Regions from separate parts of the Peribacillus sp. FSL P2-0133 genome, predicted to be linked through region 2. Evidence: riboswitches for the same ligand, from Rfam matches in the RefSeq annotation. Region 2 holds a riboswitch; each other region holds the start of a gene.

Region 1 (4,239 bases), 1.3 Mb from region 2:
GCTTTTAAATCCATCCATTTTTGATCTGTATAGTCACGCAGTTCGAAATAGTCCCCTGTATGCCAATCAGATCCTTCAAAATATGGGTATGATCCTTTTTCCTTGGCCAATTCGTTGGATGCCTTGATTGTTAAGTATGCGATCCTTTCGTATAAAGCATCTGCATAGTGAACAGCCTCATCGGATTCCCAATAAATATTCTGCGTGGCAAGTAAATGATGCCATCCAAACGTTCCTAAACCAATTGCCCGGTAACGTTTGTTCGAGATGGATGCCTGTTTGACAGGAAGATTATTCACATCAATGACATTATCCAGCATGCGGATCTGAATGGGAATCAATCTTTCCAAAACATCGCTGCCCACTGCCCGGGGCAAGTTAATGGATGAAAGGTTGCAGACAACGAAATCGCCGCTTTTACGAACCACAACAACATCTCCATCTTCCGTTTCATATTCATCCGTGATCGTCGAAGGGCTTAGGTTTTGGGCAATCTCCGTGCAAAGGTTAGAACAATAAATCATACCTTTATGTTTATTGGGATTCTTCCGATTCACTTCATCACGGTAGAACATATACGGTACGCCTTCTTCTAATTGAGAAATCATGATGCTTTTCATGATGTCCATCGCATTGATTTTTTCAAAGCTATAGTTTGGAAGCCTGCCATTTTCTGCGGCCTCGACAGCAAGTGCATAATGATTCCTGAAGCTTCCTTCGCCTTTCTTCTCGTCATAAAGATCTTCAAGTGAAAATCCAAGGGTTTGCTTAACGGTATGCGGATCGAAAAGATACCATTCTTTTCTGTCGCGTACAGCTTCCATGAATAAATCGGGTATACATACACCTGTAAAAATATCATGGGCTTTTAATCTGTCATCCCCGTTTTGTGTCTTCAAATCGAGGAAGCTCATGATATCTTTATGCCAGACATCCAAGTAAATCGCGATGGCACCTTTACGTTGACCCAATTGATCGACACTTACCGCTGTCTGGTTGAATAGTCGAATCCAGGGAGTCGTGCCGGAACTGTTTCCAGAGAAGCCCCGGATATCAGAACCAAGCGAGCGAACCTTACCGACGTAAAGACCGACACCGCCGCCAAATTTAGATACTTTTGCCGCATCGTAGTTTGATAGGTAGATTCCGTCAATGGAATCTTCAATTGCGTCGATAAAGCAAGAGCTTAACTGTCCATGTGTTTTACCTGCATTGGAGAGTGTAGGAGTCGCAACGGTCATATAAAGATTGGACATGGCCCAGTATGCTTCTTTTATAAGTTGCAGGCGGTGCTCCGTTTTTTCCAATCGCATGATTTCCATCGCGATGATCATGAAACGTTCTTGTGGCAGTTCGTAGACCTTATCCTTTTGTGGGCGGGCTAGATAGCGGTCGTTCAATAAGTAGATGCCTATGTAAGAGAATAATTTATCTTTTTCCGGGTCGATCACCGAACCCAATTCCTCAATTTCCGCTTTCGTATATGAAGATAGCAGTTCTGGTTTATAAATGGGATAACGCTGACCTTCTGAAAGCTGGGAGAGTTCCGTGATCAGCTCATAGAATGGGCCATAACTCATGCCTTCATAACCTCGATTGGCTTGTGCATCCCTATACATTGTATTCAACAGTTCTGCTGCAGCAACGAACGTCCAATCCGGAGCATCGATATCCACACTTTCAAGAGCGAGCTGAATCAGTTTTCTTGATGCCTGTTCTTCGGTTGAGTCACTTTTGCGATCTAGCCATTTTGTAAAACGCTTTTTGAACTTCTCCATATCGAGATGGCCTTCGAATTCCTTTGACAACATCTCGAGCTGGATGGATTTCGTTTCTGTGTCATTTTCACTTATGGTAGAGTTATATGTTTGAGTCATTAATGATCCTCCTTGTTAACTTCCGCTAAAATAAAAAAACCGCCCAATGAATTGAGCGGATCAAACGATAGAATAAAAGAGCCATGAAAAAATAGCCGTTAAACTATCGTTTCATCATCTCAATCCCCGAAGAATAAGAAACGTGAAAAATTCAAGGCAGGTCTCCTGACTCATGATCACCCTACTTTGAGTCCTTCCCGTATAGAGAGCTATACAGTGGGTATCTCATTTCGTCACATTTACAGTTGCGGGGACAGTTCCGGGTTTACACCGGATTCCCTTTTCAGCCATCACTGGCACCTTGGATTATAAAAAATTCTATATATAGTTATTGTTAATGTTTGTATAATCAATATCTAGTATTTCTGCTTATATTATCGTAAGCCATATACGATGATAATTCAACTAATATATTTGAAAAAAACCAATCCTTATCTATTGACAAAGTGATGGCAGAGTGTGAAGGAATGAAAGATTTTATTGGGGAATGGGTAATTCAAGCGCTGATTTTACGCGATTTTGTGTTAAAATAAATTGTCTAGTAAAGGTGGCTCTCCCTTATTGCAATGAGGGGATTCGCGGAAAAATATTTAAGAAAAAGGGGATAAAATCTTGGAAAAAGTATTAGTTTTTGGACATAAAAACCCGGATACAGACACAATCTGTTCAGCAATCGCTTATGCAGACCTGAAAAAGCAGTTAGGTATCAACGCTGAACCAGTTCGTCTGGGTGAAGTAAATGGTGAAACTCAATATGCATTGGACCAATTCAAATTCGAAGCTCCCCGCCTTGTGGAAAAAGTTGCAGGGGAAGCTGAAGGCGTAATCCTGGTCGATCATAACGAACGCCAGCAAAGTGCTGAAGATATTGACCAAGTCCGTGTGTTGGAAGTTATCGACCATCACCGTATCGCTAACTTTGAAACAAGCGATCCACTATATTACCGTGCGGAACCAGTTGGATGTACGGCAACCATTTTAAATAAAATTTATAAAGAAAACGGCATTGAAGTCCCTAAAGCAATCGCAGGTCTTATGTTGTCTGCCATCATTTCCGATTCGTTATTGTTCAAATCTCCTACATGCACGGAGCAAGACGTTGCAGCAGCAATGGAACTGGCTGCCATTGCGGGAGTCGACGCTGAAACATACGGCTTAGAAATGTTGAAAGCTGGAGCTGACTTGAGCGACAAAACGATTGCCCAGCTTATCACTCTTGATGCAAAGGAATTCTCCATGGGAATGGCTAAAGTGGAGATAGCACAGGTCAATGCTGTAGATCCGAACGAAGTCCTTGCTAAGCAAGCAGAATTGGAAGCGGCGATTGAAGCGGTCATCGCTGAGAAGGAATTGGACTTATTCCTATTTGTCGTAACGGATATCTTGACTAATGATTCTGTTGCCTTGGCTCTTGGTAAAGCAGCTTATGCAGTGGAAAAAGCATACGACGTTTCATTAAACAATAACATCGCCGTCTTAGAAGGCGTTGTATCGCGTAAAAAACAAATCGTGCCAGTCTTAACGGACGTATTCAGCAAATAATACAGTAGAAGGGATGCTCATTAAAAACATGGGCATCCTTTTTCTGTACATGCAAAAAAAAAGACTCAACCACCATTAAGGGTGTTTTGAGTCTTTTTTCTTAATTCAAAGCTTCCTTTTCTTTTTCATAGGCAATGACAATCAGTTCTTTGTTGGCTTCCTCGCCAAGTCTGCTTTCAAAGCTTTTCAGTTCATTCAATAAATCCGGTGACAGATTTGCTGCCGTATAATCCTGCTCGGGTGTCATGCTTTTCGCTCCTTTCAAAAGGAAATCATTCATGTTATCTATTTTGTCGGTTTGAAAAGTTTCTATTCAGCAAAATTTTACAACTTCAAGATATTTTACTTTCTGAGGTGGCGAGTTTTTCAAGCAATAACGAACTTTCTTCATCGAGTCCTTGCACTTGGACAGGTATACCCAGAAGCTGATATTTAAGAACAACCGTATCAACAGCACCGACTGCTGAAGCATCCCAGATTTTAGAATGGGAAAAGTCGATGACGATTGAATCGGCTTTTTCCTTGAAGTCGAACTTCGAAACAAAGTCCTGGACAGAAGCGAAAAATATTTGCCCGCTGATATGATAAATGATTTTCTTAGCCTGGACATCTTCCGTTTTCTCTACAGCCACTTTAGAAATTTTAGCCGAAAAGAAAATCATGCTCAAGAGCACTCCGGCGAATACCCCTTTTGATAAATCATGTGTATAAAGGACAATGAGGACCGTCACGATCATCACGGCTGCATCCGACTTTGGAGCTTTAACGAGCCTCTTTAGAGAAGACCAGTCAAAGGTCCCGATTGAAACCATGATCATGA
Region 2 (4,239 bases):
ACGACGACTGTCAATAACCCCTCACTGATTGCCAAGGGAATTTGGGTCAGGGCAAAAATCCCTGCAAATTTACTGAAAGAGGCCATGAATCCTCCTACCTCGGATGGAAAAGCAAGAGCAAGTTGAACGGAAGTCACCACATAGGTTCCCAAATCTCCAAAAGCAGCTGCCAAGAAAACGGCAAGTGAAAAAGACCACCCCAATTTAGTTGCGCCCTTGAAGACGAAGTAAGCAATGAACGGTCCGCAAACGGCCATGGAAAATGCATTGGCCCCTAATGTCGTCAATCCTCCGTGAGCCAGTAAAACAGCTTGAAATAATAGAACGATGGAGCCAACGACACTCATGGCCAATGGTCCGAATAAAATGGATCCCAAACCAACTCCGGTAGGGTGTGAAGAACTTCCCGTAACGGAAGGAATCTTTAGGGCCGATAAAATGAATACAAATGCACCCGATAGGCCAAGCATCATTTTTGTTTCTGGGTTTTCCCTTACTTTGGATCTAATGGACCGGTAACCCAAGATTAAAAATGGAAGGGTAACGGCCCACCAGAATATAGCCCATTCAATGGGTAAAAAGCCCTCCATGATATGCATGGCCATTGCCCTTTTTGGGACAAAAAGCAGTAAAATGACAAAATAAATAATTTTCCAATTGGTTCTTTTCATTCTTTCTCCTTTCAACACTTTTAATTTTTCTGATCAATCTTGAGAAGAAAGGCGCGCCCAACATAAAAAGCACTTCTCTCAAAGGAAAGAAGTGCGTAATGAACAGGAATTTTGCAGCATAAACCAACCATGGGCCTTTCTGCCTGATCCGCACACCCATCCTCGTAGGTTGAAACAGTTTCACGCTTCATGGCAGGTCTCCTGGCTTTGGTTCATCATCCCATTACATCCTTCCCATCTAATTTGACAGTGGATTAAAGTTAAAGTAATAGGACTTCCCTTTACAGTGGCGGGACCGCTCCGGATTTTCACCGGCTTCCCTTTTAAGCTGAATTCCGAAAAATTCAACACCATAAAACTTATGTAATTATTTAGAAAATTCTCGTATAGTGTACCATAAAGAAATAATTCCAGCTACACTATATTTTTTTTTTGACTAAGTTTGTTGCAAGGAAAGGCTTGTGGGAAGGATATACACTATTAAACTTTTCTAAACAGTCGGAATAAACTATTGAATTTTGATAAAGTTGTTATATGATAGATAAAGTTAGTTAGAAATGTATATTAAAACCAAATATTATATTTTAAAAGTGCTCTTGTGTGAATAAGCAAGGGATAATAGGGAAATCGGTGAAAATCCGATGCAGCCCCCGCTACTGTAAACGCTGATGAAATTGTCGATAGCCACTGGCATTGTTGCCGGGAAGGGACAAAGTAAAATGAAGCGTAAGCCAGGAAACCTGCTTTTAAAATTGCATGATACTTTTCGGAGGGAAAGGTAGAAGGACTATGACGATTTTGGGAGATTGGGCATTCTTGCCTGGGGCTCCTCATTCATATAGTTTTTTTAAACCTTGACTCTTATGTTAAGGTTTTTTATTTTGCCTTTTCCCTGAACGCAGGAGGAAGAAGATGACTACTTGGAACTTAATGGGTACAAATACACATCTGTTGATTTGTAATGGAAGCAGCTGCATGAAGAAGGGCGGGGAAGAAGTAACCCAAGCGATTCGCGATGAAATTGCTTCCAAAGGACTGGATTTGAAAATCCATACAACCAGGACACGGTGTAACGGAAGATGTAAGGATGCCTGCGTTGTGATTGCCTATCCTCAAGGAAACTGGTATCGAGTGGAAACGCCTGATTTCGGTCGCCAGATTGTCAGCCATATTGATGATGGGGAGTTTGTTCCACAAATGATCTACCAATTCAATGATGGGGAAATGACACCGAATCCAGATTTTCCTGCTCATACGGGTATTTCAAAGAACAAAGCGTAAAAAGGAGATGTCTTAATGAGTACAAACGGTAAATTATTCGTCGTGGGCTTTGGGCCAGGGAATTTTGAACACATTACCAAACGTGCTGTCGAAGCCCTTCAAGAAAGTGACTACATCATTGGTTATAAAACTTATGTTGAACTCATTCAGGGACTGCTCACAGATCAAACGATTATTAGTACGGGTATGACTGAAGAGGTATCACGTGCACAGGAAGCAGTGAAACAAGCGGAGCTGGGTAAGAAAGTTGCGGTAATTTCCAGCGGGGATGCCGGAGTTTACGGAATGGCTGGCTTGGTTTATGAAGTATTGATTGAAAAAGGCTGGAAAGAAGAAACTGGAGTGGGCATTGAAGTCATTCCTGGCATTTCGGCAATCAACTCCTGTGCATCTTTACTTGGGGCACCAGTCATGCACGATTCGTGTACGATCAGTCTCAGTGATCATTTAACTCCTTGGGAACTGATCGCTAAAAGGGTTGAAGCAGCTGCAATGGCAGACTTTGTCATTGCCCTGTATAATCCGCGCAGCGGCAGGCGGACGAGGCAAATTGTTGAAACACAGAACATTCTCCTTCGCTACCGTTCGCCCGATACACCTGTCGGGTTGGTGAAAAGTGCTTATCGCGATAGGCAGGATATTGTCATAACCAATTTGAAAGATATGTTGAATCACGATATTGGAATGTTGACCACCGTCATTATTGGTAATTCATCCACCTTTTTATATGATGACAAAATCATCACACCAAGAGGCTATCAGAGGAAATATACTTTGAATTCGGAAAAGCAACCATTGAAGCCGCATCAGCGTCTGCAAAAAGAAGCGGAACCGTGGGCATTAGATCAAGAAGCCGATTCTGTGCAAGAAGTCTTCATCGAATCCGCTGGAGGAGTTGGATTACTTACAAAAGCACCAGAAAAGAAGCCAGCTTCCTTTGAAATGGCAATGGAAGCACTGTCAAGAGTCAAGGGTCAAACCGTTCAGCAATCCATTGAGCCAATTGTTCAGCAAAAAATGGAGTCGGTATTCGAACTTGCCGTTAGTCCAGGTGTGGCGAATAAACAATTCACTCCCAAACAAATGATGACACTTGCGGAAGTTGTCGGGGAAAAGGGCACGATGGAATACACGCCAAATCATAAAATCGTATTAAAGATTCCGACAACGGATCCGGAAGTCATTACGGGGAAATTGCAATCAGCAAACTTTCTATTATCGCCGATTGGAGATGTACTGACATTAAAAGCCTGTGATTTCTGTGATGGTGAAAAAACGGAATCCATTCCTTATGCGGATGAAATACATCGGGTGCTTGGCGGAATGAAAATGCCCAAGGAACTTAACATCGGTTTTAATGGGTGTGGGATGGCTTGTTATAGTGCTGTGATGGATGATATCGGGATTGTCTTCCGAAAAGGGAAGTTCGACTTATTTCTTGGAGCTAAACCGGTTGGAAGAACAGCCCATCCAGGTCAGCCGGTTGCGGAAGGCATTGAACCGGAACAGCTTGTTGAACTGATTACGGACATTGTCGCGGAGTATAAGCAAAATGCCCATCCAAATGAGCGGCTTTTTAAATACTTCAAACGTTCGAAAAAGATACAGAATTTTTCTTATCAGGACATCGCTCCAAAAATAAACATAGAGCCTGCGCCTTGTGAAGACTAATCAAGAGGGGGAAAGTAAATGAAAGCAGTTTTGTTCGTAGGACACGGAAGCCGCTTGGCTTCGGGAAACGAAGAAGTCCTTCATTTTATTGAAAATATGATTCCGGCATTGGATGAGCGCTTCCTTGTAGAAACGTGCTTCTTGGAATTTGCGGCACCGAATATATCCAAAGGCATTGATAATTGTGTAAAACGAGGGGCTACTGAAGTTATCGTCATACCGATCATTTTGTTGCATGCAGGTCATTCGAAATTACATATCCCAGCTGAAATAGAAGATGGGAAAACAAAGTATCCAGAAGTGAAATTCACATATGGCCAAACGATCGGGGTCCACCATGATGTATTGACAATCCTGACAGACCGTCTTGAGGAAGCGGGATTCGATACAACCTCTGAACATGCTGAGACAGCAATATTGCTAATTGGCCGAGGTGGCAGTGATGCTGATGCAAATAGTGATATATATAAAATTTCACGATTATTATGGGAAAAATTAAACGTTAAATGGGTCGAAACAGCTTTCATGGGTGTAACGGACCCGCACGTTGATGAAGGCATTGAGCGATGCACTCGCTTAGGGGCAAAAAAAGTAGTGATGCTGCCATATTTCCTCT
Region 3 (4,239 bases), 1.6 Mb from region 2:
ACTACGAGATGTTTCGATGGAAATTACATCAGCATCGAGGGAGGAGATGACATCCATGAAACTGTTGAAGTCGCAATAGCACATATGCGTATGAATTTGGGTTGTATCCTCCACGCTTGATGTGGATATCAAGAATGAATTCACAGCCCAGTTCAAATACTCGTCGCGATCGTTTTTTTTCAATGGCAGACCTTCTCTAAGTGCAGGCTCATCAACCTGAATCATTTTAATTCCAGCAGATTCCAATGCAATGACTTCCTTTTCTAAAGCGAGTGCCAGCTGATAGCAAACATTCTCCCTGGAAATATCATCACGGACAAATGACCAATTTAAAATCGTAACAGGACCTGTAAGCATTCCCTTTACCGTCTTCTTCGTCAGTGATTGTGCGTACACACTTTCCCTTACTGTCATCGGTTCGATGAAATGGATGTCGCCGTAGATGACTGGTGGTTTCACGCAGCGGGATCCATAGGATTGTACCCAACCCTTTTCCAGAAAGATGAAACCGCCTAACTTATGGCCGAAGTATTCAACCATATCCGTCCGTTCGAATTCCCCGTGAACGAGAACATCCAAACCGATTTCTTCTTGGATTTCGATCCACCTGCCGATTTCTTCGTTTACGAATGTTTCATATTTCTGAGCGGTCCATTCTCCTCTTTTGAATTTCCCGCGTGCTTGTTTAACTTCAAATGTCTGCGGAAAGCTACCGATGGTAGTCGAAGGAAGGAAAGGCAATTTGAAAAATTCCTGTTGTTTTTGGTAACGCTCTTTAAATGGAATGTGACGGCCGGCGGTCCTGGTTTTAACCTTTTCGACTTTCGATTGTACAGTCCCATGATTCCGTGCATTTGAACTTGCTAACGTTTGAACCGTAAATTTATTGGCATCGACTTTTTCGGCGATTGCTTCAAAGCCTTGATTATTCCCTTTGACCAAGAGTGTGATTTCCTCAAGTTTCTCATCAGCGAAAGCAAGGGCCTGTTTCACTTCTTTTGAAAGTGCGGTTTCATTCCGAACGGTCACTGGGACATGAAGCAGGGAACAAGAGGGCTGAAGCCAGATTTGGTCTTCGGCTACCTTTTTCTTAAGAGTCTCAATTAATTGAATTTTTTTCGATAAATCAGATAGCCAAATGTTTTTTCCGTCAATCACACCTGCAGCAAGCACTTTGTCCTTTGGGAAGCCGAATGCTTCAAGATTACTTAGATTCCTCCCTTTATCATGTACAAAATCAAGACCGATTCCTTGGACTTTTAATTCGATGACTTCTTGGTAGTGTTCCACGGCATCAAAGTATGTTTGTAGCATGATGTTCAGGTTTGGTGCTGCTTCATTCAGCTTTTCATATAGGTAAGTAACAGTTTGCATATCATCCTTGGAAATGGATGAAACAAGAGAAGGTTCGTCCATTTGTACCCACTTCACGCCTTCTTGCTCCAACTCCCGCAGGATTTGCGTGTATAGGGGAAGCAAGCTCAGGATGATACTAGGGATCTCTTGTTTATTGAAGCCTTTGGAAAGGGAGATGAAGGTATAAGGTCCAATCAACACGGGCTTCGTTTCAATCCCTAGCTTTTCCTTGGCTTCCCGATATGCTGCAAGTGGTTTATTTTCTGTTAAAGTCAGCTGTGGCAGTTTTAATTCAGGGACAATATAGTGATAGTTCGTATTGAACCATTTCGTCATTTCGGAAGCGACTTGATCATTGTTTCCGCGAGCCATTGAATAATATACGGAAAGGGGAACCCTACCGCCTTCATAGGCTGAATAACGTTCAGGAACAAGACCGAACATGACGGACATATCGAGCATTTGATCATAGAAAGTGAAGTCATTGACAGGAATGATATCAATGCCCCGTTGCTTTTGTTTTTGTATGTTGCCTAAACGGATTGCCTTTAGTTGTGCCGTAAATTCCGCTTCATCGATTTTACCTGACCAGTAAGCTTCCAATGTACGTTTCCATTCACGATCTTCCCCGATTCGTGGGTAACCCAAACTACTGCTTTTCAAAATTCCCATCCTCCTACATTCATTTTATTGAACAATAAAAAAAGCATCCCCAACCGTCAAAAGAGAAAGTTAGAAATGCTTAAAATAAGAGGCATGCAGAATGCCCCTTACAATTATAAGGTCCCTAACACCTCCCTATCTCCCGTAGGTTAAAACAGTGTTGTCGAAATAGGCAGGTCTCCTGACTTAGGGATTATCATTAGCGGCGGCCTTCCCGATCCTTTGATCAGTGGCATATTGGATGGCGCTAACACTCCCATTACAGTGGCGGGACCGTGCCGGAATTACACCGGACTTCCCTTTTAATCCTAATTTAAAATTAGGAACCTATTTCCACATATGAAATTTTACAAAACCTGCCTTTATAAACTGTTTGCAGGCCGAAGATTTTTAAAATAAAAACTATTATAAAAATTTAGACAATCTTAACATATCCGACCAAAAGGGTCAACATGGAAAAAAAGATTCGGGAAAAGAATCAGTTTATTGAGTGTGTTGTTGATAAGTATGAGGTCTGTACCTAAAAAAGAATATATTGTTTGGACAGGGAGTATGTATAGAGAGAGTGGCGTTTTGAAATGGGGCGTGGGGGATGACTTTCTACATCTTGATTGCAGGAATCATTTTTTGCATGGTGATGAGCATTCGTACGTTATTTCTTGTTGAGTCGGGAGGAAAGAAGTTTTCTCTGGAGGATATGCTGTGGCTTGGCAATTTATATGCGACGATATTGGTTGGATTTGCACTGATTTATTTATTATACGAGCTTCAGAATCATTCGGTGATTCTTGATATGGGCAATCGGTTGGATGGCACTTTCTATGAACAGTTGAAGACTTCCTTTTACTTCAGTGCGATGACGATGTTTTCTGTAGGGTATGGAGATATAGCCCCGATTGGCATGGGCAGGATGATAGCTACCATTCAGGCTTTCATCGGGTATACACTGCCAGCAGCGTTCGTAATTCGGACAGTTATCGATTTGGAGCAGAAAGATAGGAAGGGTAAATGAAAGTTGTGTTTCTTTCGATTATTGGGTACTCTTACCATAATGAAAGAAATGGAGGGTTCAATATGACTGTTAAAATTGGAGAAAAAGCACCTGATTTCAAACTCCCTGCAAACAATGGTGAAATAGTTTCCCTATCGGATTTTAAGGGGAAAAATATTGTTTTATATTTTTATCCAAAAGACATGACGCCAGGTTGCACGACGGAGGCCTGTGATTTCCGGGACCATAATGAGCAATTCGAGGAATTGAACGCGGTCATCATTGGTATTAGCCCAGATCCAGCGGCACGTCATGAAAAATTCATCGAAAAACATGGATTGCCTTTTCTGCTGCTGGCTGACGAGAATCATGAAGCGGCCGAATCATTTGGTGTGTGGCAATTGAAAAAGAACTTCGGCAAGGAGTATATGGGCATTGAACGTTCAACTTTCCTGATAGATAAGGCTGGTAAGGTAGTCAAAGAATGGCGTAAAGTAAAAGTCAAAGGCCACGTCGAAGAAGCGCTTGAAACTCTTCGCGACCTCGAAAAATAAGGGACAGGCAGATGAAGGATGAGCGAATAACGAAGCTTGCAGCCAGGCTGATTCATCATTCGATACAAACACAGCCAAAAGAGAGAATCCTCATACGAGGGCATATCAACACGAAACCGTTATTGAAAGAGCTGATTGATGAAATATACAGAGTGGGTGCTTATCCATATGTAGAACTCGAAGACGATGAGATAAGCCGCCACCTGTTACAAGGGAATGTGAAGGAACAACTTGACACATCTTCGCAATGGGCTCTGAAGAAATATACGGATATCGATGCAGTCATCATCATCACAGGGGAAGAAAACGATGTGGAAATGACTGATGTTCCCATCGAGAGGCACCGTCTTCAAGGGGAGGCTATGAATTCCCCCACTCTTTTCTATGTAAACAACCGACGTTGGGTCTTACTTAATTATCCCACCAACGCATCAGCGCAAAAAGCCGGCATGACCTTCAACAGGTACCAAGACTTTCTGTTGAACGTATGCACCATGGATTACGGGAAAATGGAGGCGGCCTTGAAACCGTTAAAACAATTGATGGAACGGACTGACAAAGTCAGGATCGTTTCACCAGGGACAGATTTGACCTTTTCCATTAAAGGTATGCCGGCCATCATATGTGCCGGAAAAAAGAATTTACCGGATGGGGAAGTGTTTACAGCACCCATAA

The links. A riboswitch is a leader RNA that binds a small molecule or an ion and turns the genes downstream of it on or off. The one in region 2 is predicted to bind cobalamin.
Region 1: another riboswitch for cobalamin. It lies ahead of MKY17_RS05580 (ribonucleoside-diphosphate reductase subunit alpha); the one in region 2 lies ahead of MKY17_RS11740 ((2Fe-2S) ferredoxin domain-containing protein).
Region 3: another riboswitch for cobalamin. It lies ahead of metE (5-methyltetrahydropteroyltriglutamate--homocysteine S-methyltransferase); the one in region 2 lies ahead of MKY17_RS11740 ((2Fe-2S) ferredoxin domain-containing protein).

Annotation. Positions count from the first base shown of each region.
Region 1 is NZ_CP150254.1:1,164,920-1,169,158, forward strand. Features, by position in the region: gene MKY17_RS05580 (ribonucleoside-diphosphate reductase subunit alpha) at 1-1,877, opposite strand, end outside; cobalamin riboswitch at 2,015-2,196, opposite strand; gene MKY17_RS05585 (manganese-dependent inorganic pyrophosphatase) at 2,490-3,419, shown strand; gene MKY17_RS05590 (hypothetical protein) at 3,520-3,666, opposite strand; gene MKY17_RS05595 (SulP family inorganic anion transporter) at 3,752-4,239, opposite strand, start outside.
Region 2 is NZ_CP150254.1:2,450,830-2,455,068, forward strand. Features, by position in the region: gene MKY17_RS11730 (energy-coupling factor ABC transporter permease) at 1-671, opposite strand, end outside; gene MKY17_RS11735 (hypothetical protein) at 692-862, opposite strand; cobalamin riboswitch at 845-1,041, opposite strand; cobalamin riboswitch at 1,243-1,434, shown strand; gene MKY17_RS11740 ((2Fe-2S) ferredoxin domain-containing protein) at 1,584-1,952, shown strand; gene cobJ (precorrin-3B C(17)-methyltransferase) at 1,968-3,623, shown strand; gene MKY17_RS11750 (sirohydrochlorin chelatase) at 3,642-4,239, shown strand, end outside.
Region 3 is NZ_CP150254.1:803,162-807,400, forward strand. Features, by position in the region: gene metE (5-methyltetrahydropteroyltriglutamate--homocysteine S-methyltransferase) at 1-2,028, opposite strand, end outside; cobalamin riboswitch at 2,173-2,365, opposite strand; gene MKY17_RS03820 (potassium channel family protein) at 2,612-3,031, shown strand; gene bcp (thioredoxin-dependent thiol peroxidase) at 3,094-3,564, shown strand; gene MKY17_RS03830 (aminopeptidase) at 3,576-4,239, shown strand, end outside.